One region of the Delftia sp. NA_296.1 genome, then DNA from elsewhere that is predicted to be linked to it. Evidence: predicted binding sites of a transcription regulator. Region 1 holds the regulator's gene; the other holds the start of a gene.
The links. Region 1 encodes NrdR, which represses ribonucleotide reductase genes. Its sites were predicted from a motif close to CACNANATNTNGTG; they were not measured.
Positions count from the first base shown of each region.

Region 2: a site for NrdR is predicted at 5,365-5,378, ahead of ACUTR7_RS14145 (ribonucleoside-diphosphate reductase subunit alpha). Genes of this name have one in related genera too.

Region 1 is NZ_JBQZGF010000004.1:225,480-232,117, forward strand. Features, by position in the region: gene ACUTR7_RS12000 (DUF748 domain-containing protein) at 1-1,126, opposite strand, end outside; gene ACUTR7_RS12005 (lytic transglycosylase domain-containing protein) at 1,896-2,807, shown strand; ZMP/ZTP riboswitch at 2,945-3,120, shown strand; gene glyA (serine hydroxymethyltransferase) at 3,155-4,402, shown strand; gene nrdR (transcriptional regulator NrdR) at 4,425-4,880, shown strand; gene aroC (chorismate synthase) at 4,947-6,044, opposite strand; gene ACUTR7_RS12025 (helix-turn-helix domain-containing protein) at 6,244-6,638, shown strand, end outside.
Region 2 is NZ_JBQZGF010000005.1:86,571-93,208, forward strand. Features, by position in the region: gene ACUTR7_RS14135 (hypothetical protein) at 1-842, opposite strand, end outside; gene ACUTR7_RS14140 (ribonucleotide-diphosphate reductase subunit beta) at 1,020-2,111, opposite strand; gene ACUTR7_RS14145 (ribonucleoside-diphosphate reductase subunit alpha) at 2,318-5,239, opposite strand; gene ampD (1,6-anhydro-N-acetylmuramyl-L-alanine amidase AmpD) at 5,769-6,404, opposite strand; gene ACUTR7_RS14155 (sigma-54-dependent transcriptional regulator) at 6,391-6,638, opposite strand, start outside.

The DNA.
Region 1 (6,638 bases):
TGTCCAGGCTGACCTTCCACGGCTGGGGCGCGTCGGAGGCAGGCTTTTGCGCTGCCGGCCTGGCATCCGGGGAGGAAGCACCCCCCATCGCCGTCCAATTGATGCGGCCTTGCGCATCGCGGGCCGCAAAAATCTCGGGAGCGCTCCACTGCACGGACTCCAGCTCCGCAACCGATTGCAGCGGCTGCACGTTCTTGAGCACGGCGGCCAGGCGCTCGAAGCGCAGCAGGGGGGCACCGTCGCGGTCGTGCAGCTCGGCGCCGGACAGGCTGACCTCCCCGGTGATGCGGACCACGGCCTGCTCGGCCTGCTCAAAGGAGATGTGCAGGTTGGCATCCAGCACACCGGAACGCGGCTTGACAGGCGCGGTGACGGGCACATAGCCCAAATAAGGTGTCAGGTCCACGCCCTGCCAGTTCAGATCGACAGCGGTCTGGCGCTGCTCGGTGAAGGGCGTGCTCTGGGCGCTGGATTCAAACCGGCTGCCGTTGAGCGCAAAGGACAGGTGCGGGAGCACCTTGATCTCGCGCTTGGACTCCAGGTTGCTGATGAAGGGCAGGCGCAGCTGCAACTGCTCGAGCATGTGCTGGCGCTGCTGGACCTCGTCCTGCAATTCCACGCGGCCGTCGCGCAGCGCAATGTTGTACAGCGCAAAGCCCACGGGCCTGGAGGGCGGCGTGTCGCCGGGTTCGGCCAGCCTGGCCAGCACATCGTCCACATCGAAATGCCCCAGGCTCTGCTGGGTCAGGCGCAGCACCGGCGCATCGACCTCGATGGCATCCAGCACCGGCGCCAGCCGAAACAGAGACTGGATACTGGCATTGACATAGATGCGGTCGATCTGAAGCTGGGGGGACGAAGATGAAGACGGCACGGACTCCAGCGCCGCGCCTTCCGCCTGGCTCCTGGCAATGCTCAGGTCCCGCAGGGTCAGCTCCAGCGACCAGGGCCGGAACTCCACTGCACCCACACGGACCTGACGGCCCAGCTTGGCCGATGCCTGCTTTTCCAGTTGACTCTTGGCCACAACGGGCACCAGCGCCCACAGCAGCAGCCACAGCAAAAGGAACGCCACAAGGGCGATGGCCAGCCTGCGCAGCCAGCGGTGCTTGAAGAGAGATTGCATGGGGCTCTGGTAACTAGTACAGCCCTCATCCTGGGACACAGGACAGGGCAACGGCTGCATTGCACCAGAAATTGGGGCGGCAGCAACGGCTGGGCCCGCACCACGGCACATTTCTTGACGTTGCGGCCATCCTTGAACGACAAAGCCCGGAAGCCGTGAACCGGCTTCCGGGCTTTACGGCGGGCACAAGTCCCGACCGTTTTCCGCAGTCAAGGAGAGGATGGTCCTTGCTGCTTGGAAGCAAGAGATTGCTTCCAGGAAGGCCGCGGAAGAAGACTTGAACCACGGTGTCCGCACTATCGAACACCACTTTTACCTGTCTTCCACCTTGGCGAGACGACTGCAGGAGCAGTCGCCTCCAATATAGAAGGACGCAGGGTCGGCCTGCCAGTGCTTTTGCATTTCATTGCAATTTCATGACGCACTCTGAAAACGGCGGAAGCGGCGTACATCGGTAGCACGCCACCCGCTCTTCAAGACCTCAAAACTGTGTTTGCATCCATGGTTTGTTATTATTCATTGATCTAAAAAGTTGATTTCATAGTGTTGACCGTGTATTTGGTGAACTCCTAGAATCCGCCAGCGCTCGAATAGAGCGTTTTTTGTTTCTGCTGCCTCACGACTGAGCAGATCCCGCAGGCCTACAACGCAATGGCGCACCAAGCGCCAGCCTCCCGGATCCGCAGCACCCAATCCAGGGTGTCAGCCTCACCGGCCTTCGCTTCGGCGAAGGCCGTTTCGGGTTGATGCCCCTAGAAAGGAAAAAGCTATGCCAGCGTCAGGAAAATTTTTCGCCGCCGCGCGAACGTTCGCCATCGATGTGGCCAACGGTTTTCTTGCCATCATCCACAACAGCTTCGCCCTGCTGGGCCTTGCTGTGGCCTTCATGGCCATCACCTTGTTCGCCCGTCCTGACCTGCGCGATGCCGGAGAGAGCCAGCTGCGCTCCTGGCTGACCGCTCGCCAGATGGCCGAGCTGGGTGTTCCCGTCGAACTCGCTGCCAGCGATCGGGCGACGGCGACCAACCCCAAGAACCTGCCCAAGGAGCAGGCAGCCGTGGCCTTCTGGCTCAGCAAGAAGTACCGCGTGGCGCCTGAGCCGATCGCGGCACTGGTCAGCGAGGCCTATGACCTGGGCAAGGTCAACCGCCTGGACCCGACGCTGATCCTGGCCATCATGGCCATCGAATCCAGCTTCAACCCGTTTGCGCAAAGCGCTGTCGGCGCGCAGGGCCTGATGCAGGTGATGACCACGGTGCATACCGACAAGTATGAGAACTTCGGTGGCCAGAATGCTGCCTTCGACCCGGTCAGCAATCTGCGCGTGGGCGTGCGCGTGCTCAAGGAATGCATCGAGCGCGCCGGCTCCATCGAAGGAGGCCTGCGCTACTACGTGGGCGCGGCCAACCTGCCCACCGATGGTGGCTACGCCGCCAAGGTGCTGGCCGAGCACCAGCGCCTGCGCATGGCCGCCGGCCTGCGTGCCGTGCCTTTGATGACCGCCAAGGTAGATCAGCCCCGGCAGGCTGTACAGGTTGCCTCCACCAAGCCGGCCACCCCCGTGGCCGAGGCCTCGGGCCCGGCAGCAGCGGCTGCGCCTGCAGCCGTGCCGGTCAGCTCGAGCAACACCTCTGCCCGCTCCGAGCAGGTGGCCCTTCAGTCCCAGGAGCCGGCGCTGTAGCCTGACTTCCCGGCATAGTGAATGCACAGCTGGCCAAGGCCAGCTTTTTTCATGCCCGATCCAACTGCAGATGGCCCACGCAAACGCCTTCTGCAACGCCCCTGCCAGGTCTTCGGCGCCACCGGCTCAGCTACACTAGCGGGGTACGCAACTGGCGATAGGCGCAGCCGCTTCACGCACCGCTGCCGCTGACGTGGAAACCAGCAGAAGGCCCGAGAAGGACCACCTTCTGTGAACCACCGGGGAGCGTACCGCCCAGCCTCCATGCGCACGCGGGATCTGGAGTGTTCCGCCGTTCGCCTGGGCAGCCCTTGGCCTCAAGGGAATTTCAAGTTCACAGGACTGCCATGTTTCAACGCACCAATACCGTCGAGAAGGTCGACGCCGAAGTCTTTGCCGCCATCCAGGCCGAGAACCTGCGTCAACAAGAACATATCGAGCTGATCGCCAGCGAGAACTATTGCTCGCCTGCCGTCATGGAAGCCCAGGGCTCCCAGCTCACCAACAAGTACGCCGAAGGCTATCCGGGCAAGCGCTACTACGGTGGCTGCGAGAACGTCGATGTGGTCGAGCAGCTCGCCATCGACCGCGTCAAGAAGCTGTTCGGCGCCGAAGCCGCCAACGTGCAGCCCAACTCCGGCTCCCAGGCCAACCAGGCCGTGCTGATGGCCTTTGCCAAGCCCGGCGACACCATCATGGGCATGAGCCTGGCCGAAGGCGGTCACCTGACGCACGGCATGCCGCTGAACATGTCGGGCAAGTGGTTCAACGTGGTCTCCTACGGCCTGAATGCCGAAGAAGCCATCGACTACGACAAGATGGAAGCGCTGGCGCGCGAGCACAAGCCCCGCATCATCGTGGCCGGCGCATCGGCCTACGCCCTGGCCATCGACTTCGAGCGCTTCGCCAAGATCGCAAAGGAAGTCGGCGCCATCTTCTGGGTGGACATGGCCCACTACGCCGGTCTGATCGCCGCAGGCGTGTACCCCAACCCCGTGCCCCACGCCGACGTGGTCACCACCACCACGCACAAGAGCCTGCGCGGCCCGCGCGGCGGCGTGATCCTGATGAAGGCCGAGCACGAGAAGGCCATCAACAGCGCCATCTTCCCCGGCCTGCAAGGCGGCCCGCTGATGCATGTCATTGCCGGCAAGGCCGTGGCCTTCAAGGAAGCGCTGTCGCCCGAGTTCAAGACCTACCAGGAACAGGTCGTGAAGAACGCCAAGGTTGTCGCGGAAACGCTGACGGCACGCGGTCTGCGCATCGTCTCCGGCCGCACGGAAAGCCACGTCATGCTGGTGGACCTGCGCGCCAAGGGCATCACCGGCAAGGCGGCCGAAGCCGCGCTGGGTGCCGCCCACATGACGATCAACAAGAACTCCATCCCCAACGATCCCGAGAAGCCGATGGTGACCAGCGGCATCCGCGTGGGCACGCCCGCCATGACCACGCGCGGCTTCAAGGAAGAGGAAGCCCGCCTGACAGCCAACCTGCTGGCCGACGTGCTGGAGAACCCCGCCGACGAAGCCAACCTGGCCCGCGTGCGCGCCCAGGTGGCCGAGCTGACGGCCCGCTTCCCGGTCTACGGCGCCTGAGTTGCACGCATAGAGGCCTGCCATGAAGTGCCCGTTCTGCAGCCATCCGGACACCCAGGTCGTGGAGACCCGTGAGGCCGAGGATGGGGGCTTCATCCGCCGCCGCCGCCAGTGCGGCGGCTGCGACAAGCGCTTCACCACCTATGAGCGGCCCGAGGTCAGCTTTCCCGCCATCGTCAAGAAGGACGGGCGGCGCATCGAGTACGAGCGCGCCAAGCTGCTGGGCTCGTTCAAGATCGCGCTGCGCAAGCGCCCCGTGAGCACAGAGCAGATCGATGCCGCCATCGAGCGCATCGAGGAGCGGCTGCGCAACCTGGGCGAGCGCGAAGTGCTCTCCAGCCGCCTGGGCGAGATGGTGATGCGCGAGCTCAAGCTGCTCGACAAGGTCGGCTACATCCGCTACGCCAGCGTCTACCGCAGTTTCGAGGATGTGGACGATTTCAAGAACGTCATGGATGAGGTGCGCAATCCCGGCTGATCAGGCCGGCAGGACGCAAGAAAGCCGCCCTTGGGCGGCTTTTTCTTTGGTGGCCTGGCAGTGCTTTCAGGGTGCGGCGGCAGGGATGGGAGCCAGGCCCGAATCCACGTCACCGCACTGTGCGCGGTGGCGCAGCGCATGGTCCATCACCACCAGGGCCAGCAGCGCCTCGGCGATGGGCGCTGCGCGGATGCCGACGCAGGGGTCGTGGCGACCCTTGGTGATGACCTCGGTGCTCTGGCCCTGCACGTCGATGGATTCGCGCGGCGTGATGATGGAACTGGTGGGCTTGATGCCTATGCGCACTTCCAGGTCCTGGCCCGTGCTGATGCCGCCGACGATGCCACCGGCGTTGTTGCTGCGAAAGCCTTCGGGACTCAGCGAGTCACCGTGCGTGGTGCCGCGCTGGACCACGCTGTCGAAACCGGCACCGATCTCCACGGCCTTGACAGCGTTCAGGCCCATCATGGCGTAGGCGACGTCGGCATCGAGGCGGTCATACAGCGGCTGGCCCAGGCCCACCGGCATGCCGCTGGCCTGCACGCGCAGCGCCGCGCCGCAGGAGTCGCCCGACTTGCGCAGCGCATCCATGTATTCCTCGTATTGGGACACATCGGCCACCGGCGCAAAGAAGGGGTTGTTGCGCACATGCTCCCAGCTCTCGAAGGGCAGCGACAGCTCGCCCACCTGGGTCATGCAGGCGCGGAACTCGGTGCCGAACTTTTCCTTGAGCCACTTCCTGGCCACGGCACCAGCGGCCACCGTGGGGGCCGTCAGCCGTGCCGAGGAACGGCCGCCGCCGCGCGGATCACGGATGCCGTATTTCTGGAAGTAGGCGTAGTCGGCATGGCCGGGACGAAAGCTCTGCGCAATGTTGGAGTAGTCCTTGCTGCGCTGGTCGGTATTGCGGATCAGCAGCGCGATCGGCGTGCCCGTGGTGCGGCCTTCGTAGACGCCCGAGAGGATTTCCACCGCATCGGGCTCGTTGCGCTGGGTCACGAACTTGCTGGTGCCGGGACGGCGGCGATCCAGTTCTTGCTGGATATCCGCTTCGTTCAGCGCCATGCCGGGCGGACAGCCGTCGATGACGCAGCCTATGGCCGGGCCATGCGATTCGCCGAAGTTGGTGACAGTGAATAGGGTGCCGAAGGTGTTGCCGCTCATAGGCCGACGATTATGCCCGGGTAGCCCGCAAGCGCCGTGCCCGCGGCGGCGGTGCATTGCGCAGGCAGCCATCGCCTGGCGAGAACAAATATAGCTATCGGATTGCAAATATTCATAGTTAAAATTGCAATCCACCCTTTTTCAACCGCCTGCGGATCACCACACAGGCACCAGCCGCAAACTGCGGGAGGTTCGTGAAATGCAGGCCTCTTACGACTCAACGCAAAGCCAGGATCACAGCGACCCTGCGGGCAGCACTTCGCCGGCATCGCCAGGCCTTCAGCACAAGGACGAGGAGCAGGACCTTCGCCCCTCGCTGCTGAATGTGCTGCTGACATCGTCCAGCCCTGGCGATTTCAGAACCCGCAACAGGCTTGCCCAGGCCAAGCAGTACATGCGGGCCCGGCTCGACGACCCCGAGCTCAAGCCCTTGCAGGTGGCCCAGGACATGGGCATGTCGCTGCGCAGCCTGGCGCGGCTGTTTGCCACCGAAGGCCTGACCCCGAGCCGCTGGCTCTGGAACGAACGGCTGGCCCAGGCGCACCTGCTGCTTCGGGCAGACAATGCGCGGCGCGTGACCGATGTGGCGCTGGC
Region 2 (6,638 bases), on a different contig from region 1:
TTCTTCGGGGCTGCAGCCTTCTTGGCGGGAGCGGCAGGAGCTGCTGCGGCCTTGGCGGGCGCTGCGGCAGGCTTGGCAGCTGCAGCGGGCTTCTTGGCAGCAGCAGGAGCGGCAGCCTTCTTGGCGGGAGCAGCGGCCTTCTTGGCAGCAGGTGCAGCAGCCTTTGTGGCAGCGGGAGCAGCGGCCTTCTTGGCAGCAGGAGCAGCAGCCTTCTTGGCAGGAGCAGCGGCCTTCTTTGCGGCAGGTGCAGCAGCCTTCTTGGCGGGAGCAGCGGCCTTCTTTGCGGCAGGAGCAGCAGCCTTCTTGGCAGGAGCGGCAGCCTTCTTTGCAGCAGGAGCAGCAGCCTTCTTGGCAGGAGCGGCGGCCTTCTTTGCAGCAGGAGCAGCAGCCTTCTTGGCGGGAGCGGCAGCCTTCTTTGCAGCAGGAGCAGCAGCCTTCTTGGCAGGAGCGGCAGCCTTCTTTGCAGCAGGAGCAGCAGCCTTCTTGGCGGGAGCGGCAGCCTTCTTCGCAGCAGGAGCAGCAGCCTTCTTGGCAGGAGCGGCAGCCTTCTTCGCAGCAGGAGCAGCAGCCTTCTTGGCAGGAGCGGCAGCCTTCTTCGCAGCAGGTGCAGCAGCCTTCTTGGCAGGAGCGGCAGCCTTCTTTGCAGCAGGTGCAGCGGCCTTCTTGGCAGCAGGAGCTGCAGCCTTCTTCACAGCAGGTGCAGCAGCCTTCTTGACGGGTGCTGCCTTGGCAGTGGCCGTGGTTTTCTTCACGGTTTCAGCCTTGGGAGCAGCCGCCTTTTTGGCAGTGGTCTTCTTGTCGGTGGGGGCCTTGGTGGAGGCCGTCTTCTTCGCAGTTGCCATCATCTTCTCCTTCGTTGATTTGCACAAAACACTTCGGGGTACGGGGCTCCGAAGCGATCCAAAGCGATGTGGAGTGACGCATCGCAATGAACACGGAGACGCCCCACGCCGCAACACCATCGGTATTGCAAAAGCGTGAAGCGCGTCATGGTTCGCATTGTGCCTGCAGAGAAGCGATTAATCCCAGGAAAGTGCGCCGCCGGTTTGATACTCGATGACGCGTGTCTCAAAGAAGTTACGTTCCTTCTTCAAATCGATCATCTCGCTCATCCAGGGGAACGGGTTTTCCTCGTTGGGGAACAGGGCCTCAAGGCCGATCTGCGTGGCGCGGCGGTTGGCGATGTAGCGCAGGTAGCCCTTGAACATCGATGCGTTCATTCCGAGCACGCCGCGCGGCATGGTGTCCTCTGCGTAGCGGTATTCCAGCTCGACGGCCTTGACGAAAAGCGCCGTGATTTCTTCCTTGAATTCGGGTGTCCACAGCTGTGGATTTTCGAGCTTGAGCTGGTTGATCAGGTCGATGCCGAAGTTGCAGTGCATGGACTCGTCGCGCAGGATGTATTGGTACTGCTCGGCGGCGCCGGTCATCTTGTTCTGGCGGCCCAGCGCAAGGATCTGCGTGAAGCCCACGTAGAAGAACAGGCCCTCCATCAGGCAGGCGAAAACGATCAGCGACTTGAGCAGGGTCTGGTCGGTTTCGAAGGTGCCGGTCTTGAAGGCGGGGTCCATGATCGCTTCGATGAAGGGGATCAGGAATTCGTCCTTGTCGCGGATGGAGGGGACTTCGAGATAGGCGTTGAAGATCTCGCCCTCATCCAGGCCCAGCGACTCCACGATGTACTGGTAGGCGTGGGTGTGGATGGCTTCCTCGAAGGCCTGGCGCAGCAGGAACTGGCGGCACTCGGGCGCCGTGATGTGGCGGTAGGTGCCCAGCACGATGTTGTTGGCGGCCAGAGAATCGGCCGTCACGAAGAAGCCCAGGTTGCGCTTGATGATGCGGCGCTCGTCCTCGGTCAGGCCGTTGGGGTCCTTCCACAGGGCGATGTCGCGGTTCATGTTCACTTCCTGCGGCATCCAGTGGTTGGCGCAGGTGGCCAGGTACTTTTCCCAGGCCCACTTGTACTTGAACGGCACCAGCTGATTGACGTCGGTCTTGGCATTGATGATGCGCTTGTCGGCGGCATTCACGCGCTTGTGTGTGGTGCTCGGCGCAGCCTCCGCGCCGCTGGGCGTGTTCGAGAGGGTGGCGTCGTCGTCAAAGGTCAGCATTGCAAATTTCTCCGGCATGCCCTGGGGCATATGTTCAGTTCATTCGGTGCGAAAGAGTCCTCTCTTTCTGCTCCGGTCAATGTAGGACCATGGGTGGCCTGGCGTGTTGAGCAGGCCCAAGGTCCATGGCGAAGATCCTGCGCATGGCGCTGGCTGGCGGGCAGGGCGCGGGGCCTGCGCCGTGGCGAGGCCCCGCGCTGCGCGGCTTACTGGCAGGCTTCGCAGCCGGGATCGTCGATGGCGCAGAACTTGATGTCCGTCGCCGGTGCCTGGGCGCGCGCGGCGGCTGCCGCGGCTTCCAGGGCGCTGGAGGTGTTCACGGCGGCAGGCTGTGCGGCGGCGGCCGAGGGCACGGCGTTGAGCACGCGGCTTTGCACCGTGGACTTCTCGATGTTGGTGGCGCTGGTGGTGCGCAGGTAGTAGGTGGTCTTCAGACCGCGCAGCCAGGCCAGCTTGTAGGTGTCGTCCAGCTTCTTGCCCGATGCACCGGCCATGTAGATGTTCAGGCTCTGGGCCTGGTCGATCCACTTCTGGCGGCGCGCAGCGGCCTCGACCAGCCAGGTGGGCTCGACCTCGAAGGCGGTGGCGTACAGGCTCTTGACGTCCTGGGGCACGCGGTCGATGGGGCGCAGCGAGCCGTCGAAGTGCTTGAGGTCCATGACCATCACGTCGTCCCACAGGCCCAGGCGCTTCAGGTCACGCACCAGGTACTGGTTGATGACGGTGAACTCGCCGGACAGGTTGGACTTGACCGACAGGTTGCCGAACGAGGGCTCGATGGAGGCATCGACGCCGACGATGTTGGAGATGGTCGCCGTGGGCGCGATGGCCACGCAGTTGGAGTTGCGCATGCCGTGCTGGCCGATCTTGGCGCGCAGGGCATCCCAGTCCAGGCGCGAGGAGCGGTCCACTTCCACATAGCCGCCGCGTGCCTTCTCCAGCAGGTTCAGCGTGTCCAGCGGCAGGATGCCCTGGTCCCACAGCGAGCCCTTGTAGCTGGAGTACTGGCCGCGTTCCTTGGCCAGCTCGGTGGAGGCCCAGTAGGCGTAGTAGCAGATGGCTTCCATCGACTGGTCGGCGAACTCCACGGCCGCGTCGCTGGCGTAGGCGATGCGCATTTCATAGAGCGCATCCTGGAAGCCCATCAGGCCCAGGCCCACCGGGCGGTGGCGCAGGTTGGAGTCCTTGGCCTTCTGCACGGCGTAGTAGTTGATGTCGATCACGTTGTCCAGCATGCGCATGGCCGTGGTGATGGTCTTGCGCAGCTTGCCGTGGTCGATGGCGCCATCGACGATGTGGCGCGCCAGGTTGACCGAGCCCAGGTTGCAGACGGCGGTCTCGGTGTCGCTGGTGTTCAGCGTGATCTCGGTGCACAGGTTGGACGAGTGCACCACGCCGGCGTGCTGCTGGGGCGAGCGCACGTTGCAGGGGTCCTTGAAGGTGACCCAGGGGTGGCCGGTCTCGAACAGCATGGACAGCATCTTGCGCCACAGGTCCATGGCCGGGATGCGCTTGAACAGCTTGAGTTCGCCGTTGTCGGCCTTGGTTTCGTAGGCCTTGTAGGCGTGCTCGAAGGCGGCGCCGAAGAGGTCGTGCAGGTCGCCGACATCGGAGGGCGAGAACAGGGTCCAGTGGCCCTTTTCCATGACGCGCTTCATGAACAGGTCGGGAATCCAGTTCGCCGTGTTCATGTCGTGCGTGCGGCGGCGGTCGTCGCCGGTGTTCTTGCGCAGTTCGAGGAATTCCTCGATGTCCAGGTGCCAGGTCTCCAGGTAGGTGCAGACGGCGCCCTTGCGCTTGCCGCCCTGGTTCACGGCCACGGCCGTGTCGTTGACCACCTTGAGGAAGGGCACCACGCCCTGCGACTCGCCGTTCGTGCCCTTGATGCGCGAACCCAGGGCGCGCACGCGCGTCCAGTCGTTGCCCAGGCCGCCGGCGAACTTGGACAGCAGGGCGTTTTCCTTGATGGACTCATAGATGCCGTCCAGATCGTCGGGCACCGTGGTCAGGTAGCAGGAAGACAGCTGCGAGCGCAGCGTGCCGCTGTTGAACAGCGTGGGCGTGCTGCTCATGAAGTCGAAGGACGACAGCAGCTCGTAGAACTCGATGGCGCGTGCATTGCGGTCCTCTTCCTGCAGCGCCAGGCCCATGGCCACGCGCATGAAGAAGGACTGGGGCAGCTCGATGCGCGTCTTGCGCACGTGCAGGAAGTAGCGGTCGTACAGGGTCTGCAGGCCCAGGTAGTCGAACTGCTCGTCGCGCTCGGCCTTGATGGCGGCAGCCAGGCGGGGCAGGTCGTAGTTCAGCAGCTCGGGGTTGAGCAGCTCGTTGTCCACGCCCTTGCGGATGAAGCCGGGGAAGTACTCTGCGTAGGCCGCCTGGATGTCGGCCGGGTGCACGTCACGGCCCATGACCTCGCGCACGATCGTGTGCAGCAGCAGGCGGGCGGTGACGTAGGTGTAGTCGGGGTCTTTCTCGATCAGCGTGCGAGCGGCCAGGATGGAGGCCTTGAAGACTTCTTCGATCGGCACGCCGTCGTACAGGTTGCGCAGCGTCTCGGCGACGATGGGGGCGGCCTGGATATCGGCGTTGAGGTTGCGGCAGGACGCCTCGATCAGCGCCAGCAGGCGGGCCTGGTCCAGCGGCACGCGCTGGCCGTTGTCGGTCACATGCAGCACGGGCGCCGGTGCGGCGGCAGCAGCCGCTGCGGCCTCGGCGGCCTTCTTTTGCTCGGCACGTTCCTGGTTGCGGCGGTCGCGGTACAGCACGTAGGCGCGCGCCACGTCGTGGTGGCCGCCGCGCATCAGGCCCAGTTCGACCTGGTCCTGCACATCTTCAATATGGAAGGTGCCGCCGCCCGGACGCGAGCGCAGCAGTGCGCGAACCACGGCCTGGGTCAGCTCGTCCACGGTCTCGCGCACGCTGGCGGAGGCCGCGCCCTGGGCACCGCGCACGGCCAGGAAGGCCTTGGTCAGCGCGACGGCGATCTTTTGCGGCGTGAAGGGCACCACATCGCCGCTGCGGCGGATGATCTGGTAGCCGTCCTGCACGGACAGGTGATGGGCGGAGGAAGGATTGGCAGCATCACCGTGCGCAGCGGGAGCCAAAGAATTCAGTGCTTCTTGCATGAGTTTCCTCAACGGGTGTTTGTGGATAGAACGGACGCGGACCTGCACTTGGGGCAGGCTTGCTGGGAGATGGAATCGGGGTCGGATGTACACACCGTTTTCACAGGGTGTGCACAGCTTGTGAACACTAGATATGGTGTCCAGCGTGCTTCTGGGCACTACCTGTAGTGTATCGCCGTCTCATGTACACGGGGTACTCACAGCCGGAAAACCGCTGTTTGCGCTGCGCCAAACGGGTGCGCAACCTACAAGCCAATAGCAGCAAAGGCCCGCTGCGCGGTGGCTTGCGGGCGATGGTCCGCCGCAAGCCGCGGCAGCCTTGGCCTTGCGCCGGTCGGACCGCTGAAAGCCCCATGGACAGTGGGGCTGCGACACATGCGTGAATTTGTAAAAAATGATCAGGCAGCCGGTGCGTGCGCCTGGCGCGCCACATCGGTTGCTTTCTGGATTGACACAGCCTTTGTCCTCTGCCTGTGGACAAGCGGGATTTTGCGCAAGACCTGGTGGTGCCTGCGATGAGGGTGTGCGCTTACGTGGAGGGCTGGCCCGCGCCCGGCGGCAGCTGCCAGTTCGCCGTGGCAGGGTGATGGGCCAGCAGCCCGCGCAGCCGGTGCCAGTCGAAGCCAGCGCCCGGATCGCATTTGCGGCCCGGCGCGATGTGCTCATGGCCTGCGAGATGGGCCACGGGGTAGCGCGCCGCGATGGCGTTGCACAGGGCATCGAGCGCCGCGTACTGGGCCTGTTCGAAGCGCAGGCCCTCCAGGCCTTCGAGTTCTATGCCGATGGAGTCGTCGTTGCAGCGGTCGCGGCCCCGCCAGCGGGAAGCGCCTGCATGCCAGGCGCGCGCATCGCAGTCCACAAACTGCCAGACCTCGCCCTGGCGCGTGATGAAGAAATGCGCTGACACCTCCAGGCCGCGTATCCCCTGGTAGTAAGGATGGGCGTCCCAGTCGAGCTGGTTGGTGAACAGTTGCTGGACCGCACCCGTGCCGTACTCGCCCGGGGGCAGGCTGATGGAGTGCACGACGACCAGATCGACCAGCGCCTGGGCCGGGCGCTCGCCAAAGTTGGGCGAGGGCAGGTGGCGGGCCTGCTGCAGCCAGCCGCCTTGCCAGGTCCAGGCCGGGGCCTGGGTGGCTTGCGCCTGTGGATCAGGACTCGCCATGGCCGCCTCCGTCCGTCTCCGCGCTGGCATCGCCGGGCAGGGCGATGTTCAGCCGGTCGATGCGGTAGCGGATCTGGCGCAGGCTCAGCCCCAGCCGTGCGGCCGTGGCCGTGCGGTTGAAACCGTTTTCCTGCAGCGCCTGCACCAGGATGCCGCGCTCGCGCTCGTCCAGCCAGGCCTGCAGGTCGCGGGGCAGGTCGGCATCGGCTGGCTCTGGCGATAGCGGGCTGCCTT